3 regions of the Pseudarthrobacter sp. KH_020_B genome follow, and region 3 is predicted to be linked to each of the others. Evidence: riboswitches for the same ligand, from Rfam matches in the RefSeq annotation. Region 3 holds a riboswitch; each other region holds the start of a gene.
The links. A riboswitch is a leader RNA that binds a small molecule or an ion and turns the genes downstream of it on or off. The one in region 3 is predicted to bind S-adenosylmethionine.

Region 1 (4,164 bases), 1.4 Mb from region 3:
AGATGTCTCCGGAGAGCCCGACACCCTGGCCCGCCTGGTCCGGATCCAGGACCGCCGGACCCTGCTGCGCCGCAGCGCCGACGACACTGATCCGATCGAGCGTGCGGTGGTGGCCAACGCCGATCAGCTGGTGGTGGTGGTGGCCGCCGCAAACCCTGAGCCGCGCACCGGCTTCATCGACCGTGCCTTGGTGGCCGCCTACGACGCCGGCATCGAGCCGCTGCTGCTTGTCACCAAGGCCGATGTCAAGGATCCCGCGGAACTGTTGTCCAACTACGAGCACCTCGACTTCCCGGTGATCATCAGCCGCACCTCGGACTCAGAGGCCTCCGGTATCGATGCCCGCTCCGACGACGGCCTCTCGGCCCGCCTGGACAGTGACGCAGTTTCGCAGCTCCGCGCCTACCTCGAGGGCAAAGTCTCGGTGATGCTGGGGCATTCCGGCGTGGGCAAGTCCACCATGGTCAATGCGCTCACCGGGGCCGAACGGGCCACCGGTGGCGTGAACGCGGTGACCGGCCGCGGCCGCCACACGTCGTCGTCGGCCCTTGCCCTGAAGCTGACCGGAGCCCCCGCCGGAAGCTGGATCATCGACACCCCTGGCATCCGCTCGTTCGGCCTGGCCCATGTGGACCCGGACCGGATCCTGCGATCCTTCCCGGACCTGGAGCCGGGCACGGATGCCTGCGAGCGTGGCTGCAAGCACAACACCGCGGCCGTCAACTGCGGAGTGGACGCCTGGGTGACTTCTGGTCAAGCGGGCCCCACCGGCCCGGCCCGGCTCGCGTCGCTGCGGCGGCTGCTGGGCTCTGATCCCCGCTTGGTTGGCCAGGAAACCAAGGAACTGGGCAGCATAGGCTAGCGGCGGAACGCCGACGTCCCCAACCCCGCCGCCCCGAGGCGGTAGTTTGGAACCATGATCCAACCCGCTTCGAGCTACAACGATGACCTGCGCCTCGCCCATGTGCTGGCCGATTCCGTGGACGACCAGACCATGAGCCGCTTCAAGGCCCTGGACCTCCACATCGAGACCAAGCCGGACCTGACGCCGGTCACGGACGCGGACAAGGCCGCGGAGGAAGCCATCCGCGGCCAGCTCTCCCGCTCACGTCCCCGCGACGCCGTGCTGGGTGAGGAATTCGGCAGCTCCGGCCACGGTTCCCGCCGCTGGATCATTGATCCCATCGACGGCACCAAAAACTTTGTCCGCGGCGTCCCGGTCTGGGCCACCCTGATCGCCCTCGTGGACGAAGGCGAACCCGTGGTGGGAGTGGTCAGCGCGCCCGCACTGGGCAAACGCTGGTGGGCCGCCAAAGGTTCCGGCGCGTACATGGGCAAGTCCCTCGCCGCCGCAACACGGCTCCGCGTCTCGGACGTCTCCAAACTTTCGGATGCCTCCCTGTCCTATTCCAGCCTGGGCGGCTGGAAGGAACGCGGCAACCTGGATGAGTTCCTGGGCCTGACCGAGGACGTGTGGCGCACGCGCGCCTACGGTGACTTCTGGTCCTACTGCATGGTGGCCGAAGGCTCCGTGGACATCGCCTGCGAGCCCGAACTGAACCTCTACGACATGGCTGCCCTGGTGCCCATCGTGGTGGAAGCCGGCGGCCGCTTCACATCTTTGGAGGGGCAGGACGGGCCGTTCGGCGGCAACGCCCTGGCCACAAACTCCATCCTGCACTCAGAGGTGCTCAAGCGGCTGAACCCGGACCTGGACGATCTCCTCTAGGCACTTTTTGCGAATTATCGACGGCGGACGCCTCCTCAAAGGGGGCGTCCGCCGTCGTATCTTCGACAAATACGCCGTTCCTCAAACGCGCGTAACAAAGTCCTTAACATTGGGCCGGGCTTCTTTTCTGCAGGGCCAGATGTTCTACGCTCTTAACAGGTCACGAGTGCCAGCGCTAAACCCCGGTTTGCTGGCCGGCAACCCTCCATTCGCGGTGGGGTGCCCCGGGTGACGACCAGGCCGGTCCGGAATGGACGCGGCAAGCGCGGATTCCCCGTACCGGGAGTCCTTTTAGAGTGAGGTCTCCGTGACAACTGCCACCGTCTCCCCCGCCAGCGTTTCTCCCAACAACGACGCCCCCGCCAACGCCGCTGCGCTGTTCAACGATGCCGCCGCCATCGCCGGGCGCCCCCTTTCCGCCGTCACCGGCGCGGAAATCCAGGCCCCGCTGATCCAGGGCGGCCATGTCCGGTACGCAAACCTGGACTATGGCGCTTCCGCCCCCGCCCTCTCCGTGGTGTCCGCCTACCTCAACGAGATCCTGCCGTTCTACGCCAGCGTCCACCGCGGCGCCGGCTACGCGTCGCAGATCAGCACCTCGGTGTACGAGAACGCCCGGAACGTCGTCCGCGACTTTGTGGGCGGGCGCCCGGACGACTCCGTCATCTTCACCCGGAACACCACCGATTCGCTGAACCTGCTGGCGGGTTGCCTGCCGGCCACGGACGGGCGCCCGAATGGCGATGTCCTGTACCTGGACATCGAGCACCACGCCAACCTCCTGCCGTGGCAGGGCGTCCCGCACCGCAGCGTCGTCGCCGCGGACACCATCGCGGGGACCATCGAGGTCCTCCGCGCCGAACTTGAGCAGGGCAACGTCAGCCTCCTCGCAGTCACAGGAGCCTCCAACGTCACCGGCGAAATCCTCCCGGTCAAGGCCCTGGCCGGACTGGCCCATGAGTACGGCGCGCGGATCGTGGTGGACGCCGCGCAGCTCGCGCCGCACCGGCGCATCAATATCAGCACCGACGACGTCGACTACCTCGCCTTCTCCGGCCACAAGCTCTACGCGCCGTTCGGCTCCGGGGTCCTGGTGGGCCGCACAGACTGGCTCGACGCCGGCACGCCGCACCTGGCCGGCGGCGGCGCCGTCCGCGAGGCAAGGCTCGACGGCGTCAGCTGGGCCACCGGTCCGGCCCGGCACGAGGGCGGCTCCCCCAACGTCCTGGGCGCGGCCACCCTGGCGCGCGCCACCCAGGTGATCGCGTCCCTGGACCAGGACCGCTGGCACGCCCACGAAGCGGCCATCAGGGCATTCCTGGTGGACGGGCTCGGGAAAATCGACGGCGTCACCGTGCACCAGATCTTCTCGGACACGGACGCTGAAACCGGCACCATCGGCGTGGTCAACTTCTCCGTGGCCGGATACGACGCCGGCCTCGTGGCCGCCTACCTATCCGCTGAGCACGGCGTTGGCCTCCGGGACGGCCGCTTCTGCGCGCACCCGCTCCTCAAGCGCCTCGGCCTTCCTTCCGGTTCGCTGCGGGCCAGTTTCGGCGTGGGTTCCCGGTTGGAGGATGTTCAGCGGCTCCTTGCTGGCCTGGAGCAACTCCGCCAGACCGGACTGGGCTGGGACTACGTGGTGGACGCGGGCCGCTGGGTTCCGGCCAACGACACGCGCACCTACCCGCACTGGGCGCCCAACACCCCGGGCACTGCCGGCGCGGCTCCGTGCCTTGACGACTGACTGACGCTTTCCTTCTCTGATTCCTGACCAGGCGGCTGCCCTGATTCCTGACCGGACCTGAAGTCTGACGAGGCGGCTGCGGCCCATGCGGTAAATTCGAAGGATACCGATGGGCACAGTTGAAGGAGGCCGCACGTGGCACGGGGTGGCCCCAGGCTTGAGCACGGACGCCGCCTGGAACTCGGACAGAGTTTCCAGGACGGCGGCGAACATTACCAGCGTGTACGCCCTGGCTACCCTGCCGAATCAGCGGACTGGCTGATCCCTGCCGGAGCCAGGGACGCGGCGGACGTGGGCGCCGGGACCGGCAAGTTCACCGCCCTGCTGCTTGAACGCGGCCTGGCGGTTTCCGCCGTGGACCCGTCGCCGGACATGCTTGAACAGCTGCGGGCCCACTACCCGGCGGTGGACGCGACACAGGGCACCGCGGAGGCGACAGGGCTGGCCGACTCCTCGTTCGACGTCGTGAGCGTTGCGCAGGCCTGGCACTGGTGCGATCCAATACCCGCGAGCACCGAACTGGCGCGGATCCTGCGGCCCGGCGGAACGCTGGGGCTGATCTGGAACCAGCTGGACACGTCTGTTCCGTGGGTCCACCGGCTGTCCCGAATCATGCACGCGGGCGACGTCTACAAGCCCGGGTTCCGCCCGGTGGTCGGGCCGGAGTTTGAAGGCCTCGAGAGCCATG
Region 2 (4,164 bases), 1.8 Mb from region 3:
GATCATGAAGATTTTCCCTGGCGCACTCATAAGCCCCAAGCATAGGTCCCCCCCCACCCGGACGCTCTCTCACTTTTGGCGGGTTTTTGGCGGACGCTCTCTCACCTTGGTGTGCCCCGGCGAGCTGGCCACCCTAATCAGCGAAGAACCAGAAACAACAGGCAAGATGGAACCATGTTGGTTCCCTCCCGCCGTCGGCTGCGGATTGAAGTCTGGATTGTGCTGGGTCTTTCCCTGGGGCAATCCGCCGTCTACTCGGTGGTGCAGCTGCTGGACAAGATGACCCGTGCACCGCTGGCCGAAGGCACGTCCACGCTGAACCGGTCCCAGAGCCCGCGCGAGTACTTCGACCTCACCTACCAGCTGCTGGACATCATTTTCGCCCTGGTGCCAGTGCTGCTGGTCATCTACTTCCTCACGGACCAGCGGCAGTCCGGCGCGGATGGAAGTGCGCACGGCAGTTCGGCCTTCCGGAAGCTGGGGTTCAACTTCGCCCGGCCGGGCCGCGATCTGCTGCAGGGCCTTGGCCTCGCGGCGCTGATCGGAATTCCTTCGCTGGGCCTTTATGCCGCGGGACGTGCGCTGGGGATCACCACTGCCATCATCCCCAGCGCACTCGACGCGTACTGGTGGACCGTTCCGGTCCTGATCCTGTCCGCGCTGCGGCACGCCGTGGTGGAGGAGGTCATTGTGGTGGGCTACCTCTTGGACCGCTTGGGCAAGTTCGGCTGGAGCGTGCCCCTGGCCATCTTCACCAGTTCGATGCTCCGCGGCAGCTACCACCTGTACCAGGGCTTCGGGCCGTTCATCGGCAACGCCGTGATGGGTGTGGTGTTTGCCTGGCTCTACACAAAGACCAGGCGGGTTATGCCGCTGGTCATCGCGCACGCGCTGCTGGACATTGTTGCCTTCGTTGGCTTCAGCCTCTTTGGCCGGGCTGTGGGCCTGGGTTAGGACGGCAGTGGTTCCCGTGCGCCACAGGTGCACTTAGCGGCTTAAAAAGGGATTCGGCCGCCATCGGTGGGTGGCATCATTGGCACCCGCTGATGGCGGCCGAAGTTATTGAGCGTGCAATCAGATGGTGACTGCGCCCGTGGCGGTTTCGAAGGTCACTGACAGGATGCCGGGGGTTCCATGCGGAGCCACCCAGTCAACGGCCACATCTTCCAAGGGCTTCTCGACGGGTTCGCCCAGCCATTCCGTCACGCGTTCAGCGGAACCGGCGATGGTCAGGCAGCTCATCTTGACGTTGCTCTCATAGGCGTTGGACGGGTGCAGGGCGGGGTCGCCCTCCCACTTGAGCATGTACGGGACCTGCGGGTCCGCGATCAGGCCCAGGATGCCGATCTGCTTCCAGACCAGCTCACGGCCGTCCGGGAACTTGCGGTTGCCGTTGACGGCAGCACGGCCCAGGCGGTCTTCGAACGGAGCTAGGTCGTCCACTTCGACGCACCAGCCCATCCAGCCGCCGCCGGCTTCGGAGCGTGCCCGGACGGCCTGCCCGAAGGGAGCCTTGTCCGATGCCGGGTGGTTCAGGACCTCCACGACTTCCAGGTATTTGTGGCCGGCCAGGGGAATGATCATGTTCCGGGTTCCAAACCGGGGGTGCACTCCACCCTTCACGGCTTCAACGCCGAGGGCGGACGAAATACGTTCGGTGGTGGCAACGAGGCCATCTTGTTCACAGGCGTAAGAGACGTGATCCATGCGCATGCCATCATCTTGGCACTTTGTGATCCGGCTCTCAGCTAAGGGTAGCCTTACCGGATTCCTGTTGCGTCACGAGTGGACAGCAGTAGGGCTCCCGCGAAGTCATACCCAGTCACACGCTTAGCAATAGACCGCGGCTGTTCGTACACTCGAAGCAGGTCATGAGTGCCAGCGACAGCCCCGGCTTGCTGGCCGGCAACCCTCGTTCGCGGCGGGGTGCCCCGGGTGAGGACCTGGCCTGCCGGTCAATTGACGGTGGGCAAGCGCGTAGAAAGGTCCTTCCATGACGATTACGATTTCCCGTACCGCAGCACCCGGGAACGGTGTGGTCCGTTACGCCAGCATTGGTGGACTCGAGCTCGAAGCCGGCGGTTACCTCCCGGACGTCACCCTGGGCTATGAAACGTGGGGGACCCTCAACGCGGACGGCTCCAACGCCGTCCTCATTGAGCACGCCCTGACGGGCAGCACACACGTTACCCGCGGCGACAGTGACGAGCCCGGCTGGTGGGAACAGCTGGCCGGCCCCGGTGCGCCGGTGGACACCGACCGGTTCTTTGTGGTCTCCATCAACATCGTGGGTGGCTGCTACGGCTCCACCGGGCCGTCCTCGGTTGCCCCGGACGGCAAGCCGTGGGGGTCACGATTCCCTTTGGTAACGCTGCGGGACACCACGGCGGCTGAGGCCAGGCTGGTTGACCAGCTGGGCATCCCGAGTTGGTACGCCGTGCTGGGCGGCTCCATGGGCGGCGCGCGGGCCCTGGAGTGGGCGGTCACGTACCCGGAACGGGTTCAGCGGTGCGCCGTTATCTCGATCGGCGCCGCCAGCACGGCCGAACAGATCGCGTTCGCCCAGGCGCAGACGCTCGCCATCCGCCAGGACACCAATTTCAACGACGGCGACTACTACGGCGGTCCACTGCCGGAGGACGGCCTGGCCCTGGCACGGCGCATTGCTCACATCACCTACCGCTCCGCCGAGGAATTCCATGGCCGGTTCGGACGGTCGGCCCAGCACCCCGAATCGCCGTTCCAGGCTGCAGCGCTGGGGGAGCGGGGCCGCTACCAGGTGGAAAGCTACCTGGACCACCAGGGCAAAAAGCTGGTGCAGCGTTTTGATGCCAACAGCTACATCGCCATCACGGACGCCCTGATGAGCCATGACGTCTGCCGCGGGCGGGGTTCGCTGGACGAGGCCCTGGGCCGTGCCACCGCCAGGTTCTTCGTGGCTGCCGTCGACAGTGACCGGTTGTACTTCCCGTCCCAGTCCCGTGAGCTGGCCAACGCGCTCCCGGGCGACGTTGACGTCCACGTTATTGAGGCCCCGATCGGCCACGACGGCTTCCTGACCGAGATCGGCCAACTCGGCGTCCAGCTCCGGAACACCTTCCTCGTCTAAAGCGCGAGAGGACACTTGAGCCCCCGCCCTTAAGCCCGAACGGACACTTGAGGCCCCGGAATCGGGGCCTCAAGTGTCCGTTCGCGCTGTTTGAAGGGTCAGCCGTTCATGATGTCGGAGCGGCGCTTCATGTAGTCCTCCATGGCCAGCTCGCCGTTGCTGTACTGCTGGTCCAGTTCGGCCAGCTTCCGGGCTCGGTATCCCTGCGGGCCCGACGGCGGCGGGGGAGTGACGGGGGCGGCAGGCTGCTGTGGTGCTTCCGCGCGCTGCTCGGGCACCGGCTGCCTGTACGGCGGAACAGGCTGCCCGTAGGGCGGGAACTGCTGATCCGCAGTAGGAATCGGCTGCAGGGGCGGCAACGGCTGGCTGGGCGGCAGGGGCTGCGGGCTCATGATCTGGCGGAAGCCGCCGCTCATGTAATCCTGCTGCGTGTAGCCGTCGCGGGGTTGTTTGCTCTGCGGCCCCGGGTACTGTTCGCTGCCCGGGTACTGCCCGCCGCCTGGAAACTGCTCGGGGTAGCGCCCGGAAAAGCTCTGCTCCTGGTTCCGTTTGTTGACGGATTTCCGGTACATCCGCATCGCCATCGGTATCACGAACGCCAGAATGATGATCCAGAAAAACAAGCTGTTCACGGTGTAGCGCCTCTCATATGTGTCCTTCCAGCTTAACCCCGGAGCCCGCACGCGTGGCCTGGATGCCCAGGAAGGCCCCGTACCGGTCCACGGCGTCCTGCACCGCGTTTTCCACAGCGGGGCCCGCGGCAGCGAACAAGCGGATATCCAGCTCACAGCGGCCGGCGAACATGGTGTGCCGCCAGCAGCCGGCCATGCGCCCGTCGAGCAGCACCACGTGCATCGGATCCCCGGCGACCGGGAACGCCGGAGCGCTGCCGCCCAGATAGTGCCGCGTTGCTGAATAGCCCATCACGTATTCGTCGTAGCACTGGATCAGATCGATCCGCGGTCTGGCTGCCGGCATGGCTTTACCGGCCTCGGTGCCGCCGTCCGTATCACCGTCCGTCCCGGCGTCGAAATAATGCACGACGCCGTCAATCG
Region 3 (4,164 bases):
ACAACATGCCCCACGTGTTTGACGTGGCGGATCGGATCCACATCCAGCGCCTCGGCAAATGCGCGGCCACCATCACACCGCAATCCCACACCATGACTGACGCCGTCGCCATCATGACAGGTGCAGCCACGGCCTGATCGGCGGACTGTGTCCCTGCAAATACTCCGTCCGCGGGCCCGTGACAAGGCCCGCGGACGGAGCCATGAAAGGTCCCTCCATGCTCAAGACCCACTCCAGTGCTGCTTCCCCGGCCATCCCTGACGTCATTGTCATCGGCGAAGCGCTAACCGACGTCGTCCCCGCCCCGGACGGAAACGTCGAGTACCCGGGCGGATCGCCGATGAACGTGGCCTACGGCCTTGGCCGGCTCGGCATCAGCACAGCGCTCCTGACCTCCATTGGCGACGACCACCGCGGCGCCGCGATCGAAGCTCACCTGTCCAGCGCCGGCGTCGCGCTCCTTCCCGGTTCCACGTCCCAGGCCCGCACGTCCTCCGCCACCGCCACCCTGGCTGCCGACGGTTCCGCAGAGTACCGCTTCGACATCCGCTGGGACCTCCCGCCCATCGCTCTGCCTTTTCTCCCCAAGGTGCTGCACACAGGTTCGATTGCCACTTTCCTGGCTCCAGGCGCGGCCGCCGTTAAGGCACTCCTGGAGCAATCCCACCGTGCGTGCCTGGTCACGTACGATCCCAACATCCGGCCGGCGCTCCTGGGCAGCCAGGCCGAAGCCCGGTCGATTTTTGAGGGACTCGTTCCACTCACAGACGTGGTCAAGCTCAGTGATGAAGACGCCCGCTGGCTCTACCCGGCACTGGATCCCGAGGCCGCCGCAGCCCGGATCCTGAGCCTCGGCGCGGGACTGGCCGTGGTCACCTGCGGCTCCGCGGGGTCACTGCTGGCATCTCCGGCGGCGAAAGTTCACGTCCCCGCGAACACCTCGGTGGTTGCGGACACCATCGGAGCCGGGGACTCCTACATGGCGGCACTCATTTACGGTCTGCTGGCCCGCGGGACGGACGGCCTGGCCCCGGCGGTGATGGAATCCCTCGGGCGTACGGCTTCACACGCCGCGGCAATTACGGTCCGCCGGACGGGCGCCAACCCGCCCACTCTGGCGGAACTCCACCACATGCTCACCCCCGTCAGCCGGCCATAGCGTCACGGGGCAAGCACCGTGAGCGGCACCAGGCGCTCCGCGCAGGCCACCCGGACCAGGGTCTGCGGCCCCTGTGCCGCCCGGTTGTTCACCCCGGTGTCGTCGCACCAGTCCAGGTTGTAGGGGTAGGCGGTGACCCCGGCTTCCCCGGGAGCCATGCCCGCCGGGACGGTGAACACAAAAGAGAACGCGCCGTCGTCGGACATTGGAGCGAGCTCTTCCAGCACCTTGGTGCCGTACGGATCGAGGAATTCCACCTGGATCTGCGCGTCCGCCCCGTAGCGGGCATCGCAGGTGGTGTCCGGGGCACTGACGGTGACCCGGTCGCCGGGTTTGGCGGCGGCCGGCGAGACGGAAAACTCCGGCGGCATGCAGGGCGGCGGCGCGAAAATGTTCCGGCAGCTTGTCGCCCCCACCAGCACCGGCACGGCGCACAGCGCCACGGCCAAAACGCGCGCCCAGGCGCCCGTCAGTGAACGCCCCCGAACCTTCCCCATGACCCGATTGTCCCGTCAGCGCGGGGGTTACGGAAGCACGGCGGGGTCACGGAAGCGCGCGTTGGTTACGGAAGATGACGACGGCGGCACCGCAGCCGGGCGGGCCGGGTGCTACGTTTTTGGGGAGTAATGAGAACCGGCGCCAAGCCCTGACTGGCCGGTCGGCAACCCTCCCTTTCGCGGCGGGGTGCCTCAGGTGAATACTCGGCATATCGACCCATTCGAGCTGCAAGCGTGAAAGAAGGAGATCCGTCGTGTCTGACGCACCTGCCCGTGAAGAGAAACTGTCCTACCGGCTCATTACCGGGCCGGATGACCGGACGTTCTGTGAACGGATTTCCGCTGCCCTCACCGAAGGCTATGTGCTGCACGGCAGCCCGGCAGCAACGTTTAACGGCTCCGCCGTGATTGTGGCCCAGGCCTTGGTCCTCCCGATTGCCATTGCCAGCGCGGACGCCGCAGTTGCCACCGCAGTAGGGGACATTGAATTCTCCGGCGAGGGCCACGCGTGAGCTACGCCGGAGACCTCACCCCGCAGCAGGCCTGGGCCAAACTCGAACAGGGCGCCATCCTGGTGGATGTCCGCACCGAAGGCGAATGGGCCCACATCGGCATCCCCGACACCAAGGCCACCGACAACGATCCCCTGTTCATTTCGTGGACGTTCCCCGGCGGCATTCCGAACCCGGCTTTCCTCACCGACCTGGCGCAGCAGGCGCCGGAGGACGACGGCACGGAGCTGGTTTTCCTCTGCCGCTCGGGCCAGCGCTCCATCGCCGCCGCCATCGCCGCGACGCAGGCCGGCTTCACCTCCTACAACGTCCTGGAGGGTTTCGAAGGCGAGCCGGACCGCTACGGCGAGCGCACCGTCAACGGCTGGAAGAACCGCGGCCTGCCCACCAACCTGGGAATAGCCAAGTGAGCTTCAACGAAGACGCCGCCGGCTGGAGCGCGGAGACGCAGGCGGTCCGCGGCGGCCTGGACCGCACCAACTTCCAGGAGACCACCGAGCCGGTCTTTCTGAACTCGGGCTTCGTCTACGAGTCCGCTGCCGCCGCCGAGCGCGCCTTCACCGGCGAGGACGAACGCTTCGTCTACTCCCGCTACGGCAACCCGTCCGTGGCCACCTTCCAGGAACGCCTCCGCCTGCTCGAAGGCACCGAGGCGTGCTTTGCGACGGCGTCGGGTATGTCAGCGGTGTTCACCGCCCTAGGTGCCCTGTTGGCGGCCGGGGACCGGGTGGTCGCAGCGCGTTCACTGTTCGGTTCCTGCTTTGTGATCCTCAACGAGATCCTGCCGCGCTGGGGTGTGGAAACCGTGTTCGTTGACGGCCCGGACCTCGAGCAATGGCGCGCTGCCCTGTCGGAGCCCACCACGGCCGTGTTCTTCGAATCGCCGTCCAACCCGATGCAGGAAATCGTGGACATCGCCGCGGTCAGCGAGCTGGCGCACGCCGCCGGGGCCACCGTCGTCGTCGACAATGTCTTTGCCACTCCCCTGCTGCAGCGCTGCGGCCAGCTGGGCGCGGACGTGATTGTGTACTCCGGCACCAAGCACATCGACGGCCAGGGACGTGTCCTGGGCGGCGCCATCCTGGGCACCAAGGAGTTCATCGACGGCCCCGTCAAGCAGCTCATGCGGCACACCGGCCCGGCCCTCTCCGCGTTCAACGCCTGGGTGCTCACCAAGGGCCTGGAAACCATGGCGCTGCGCGTGAACCACTCCTCCGCGTCCGCGCTGCGGCTGGCCACATGGCTCGAACAGCAGCCGGCGGTCGGCTGGGTCAAGTACCCGCTGCTCAAGTCCCACCCTCAGTACGAGCTCGCCGCCAAGCAGATGAAGGCCGGCGGCACCGTCCTCACGTTGGAACTTGCGACGACGGGTGGCCGCTCGGGCAAGGAAGCCGCCTTTGCGCTGCTGGACGCCTTGCGGATCATCGACATCTCCAACAACCTGGGCGATGCGAAGTCCCTCATCACGCATCCGGCCACCACCACGCACCGCGCCATGGGTCCCGAGGGCCGCGCCGCCATCGGCCTCAGCGACGGCGTGGTGCGGCTGTCCGTGGGTCTGGAGAACGTGGACGACCTCATCGGCGACCTGGAGCAGGCCCTCAAGCACATCTGACCCTGCGTGGCCTGGTTCTGATTGGCGCGAACGGACACTTGTGGCCCTCACTCAGGCGCGAACGGACACTTGTGGCCCTGTTTCCTACGTCTTTTGGGGCCCCACCTGTCCCTTCGCGCCGGGAGGCGACCTTCCCGTGGACTTCAGCCGGTTCCGCTTGTCCGTGCCCCGGTACGTGCCCGCGCCCCGCTTTGCTCTGCGCCGACTCAGGCGTCTGGCTGGCCGTCTGGCTGGCGCAGCTCCCTGGCGGCCGTTCCACGGACCACGCCAGTCAGCTGGTTGAGCACCGGAGAGTCGATCTTCCAGCGCTGCCAGTACAACGACACGTCAACGGGATTGGCGGGGGCCAGCTCCACGAGGGCGCCGCTGCGGAGGTCCGCC

Region 1: linked by a shared signal. The riboswitch ahead of AC3IT0_RS14235 (aminotransferase class V-fold PLP-dependent enzyme) and the one ahead of AC3IT0_RS21055 (DUF1737 domain-containing protein) in region 3 are both predicted to bind S-adenosylmethionine.
Region 2: linked by a shared signal. The riboswitch ahead of metX (homoserine O-acetyltransferase MetX) and the one ahead of AC3IT0_RS21055 (DUF1737 domain-containing protein) in region 3 are both predicted to bind S-adenosylmethionine.

Annotation. Positions count from the first base shown of each region.
Region 1 is NZ_CM174506.1:3,085,004-3,089,167, forward strand. It holds gene rsgA (ribosome small subunit-dependent GTPase A) at 1-862, shown strand, start outside; gene hisN (histidinol-phosphatase) at 917-1,729, shown strand; SAM riboswitch class IV at 1,888-2,001, shown strand; gene AC3IT0_RS14235 (aminotransferase class V-fold PLP-dependent enzyme) at 2,037-3,476, shown strand; gene AC3IT0_RS14240 (class I SAM-dependent methyltransferase) at 3,612-4,164, shown strand, end outside.
Region 2 is NZ_CM174506.1:1,494,259-1,498,422, forward strand. It holds gene AC3IT0_RS06995 (histidine phosphatase family protein) at 1-6, opposite strand, end outside; gene AC3IT0_RS07000 (CPBP family intramembrane glutamic endopeptidase) at 175-954, shown strand; gene AC3IT0_RS07005 (VOC family protein) at 1,075-1,713, opposite strand; SAM riboswitch class IV at 1,868-1,982, shown strand; gene metX (homoserine O-acetyltransferase MetX) at 1,994-3,109, shown strand; gene AC3IT0_RS07015 (hypothetical protein) at 3,208-3,741, opposite strand; gene AC3IT0_RS07020 (winged helix DNA-binding domain-containing protein) at 3,755-4,164, opposite strand, start outside.
Region 3 is NZ_CM174506.1:4,488,683-4,492,846, forward strand. It holds gene AC3IT0_RS21040 (ATP-binding cassette domain-containing protein) at 1-137, shown strand, start outside; gene AC3IT0_RS21045 (carbohydrate kinase family protein) at 218-1,159, shown strand; gene AC3IT0_RS21050 (hypothetical protein) at 1,162-1,656, opposite strand; SAM riboswitch class IV at 1,782-1,897, shown strand; gene AC3IT0_RS21055 (DUF1737 domain-containing protein) at 1,911-2,168, shown strand; gene AC3IT0_RS21060 (rhodanese-like domain-containing protein) at 2,165-2,578, shown strand; gene AC3IT0_RS21065 (O-succinylhomoserine sulfhydrylase) at 2,575-3,783, shown strand; gene AC3IT0_RS21070 (LysR family transcriptional regulator ArgP) at 3,990-4,164, opposite strand, start outside.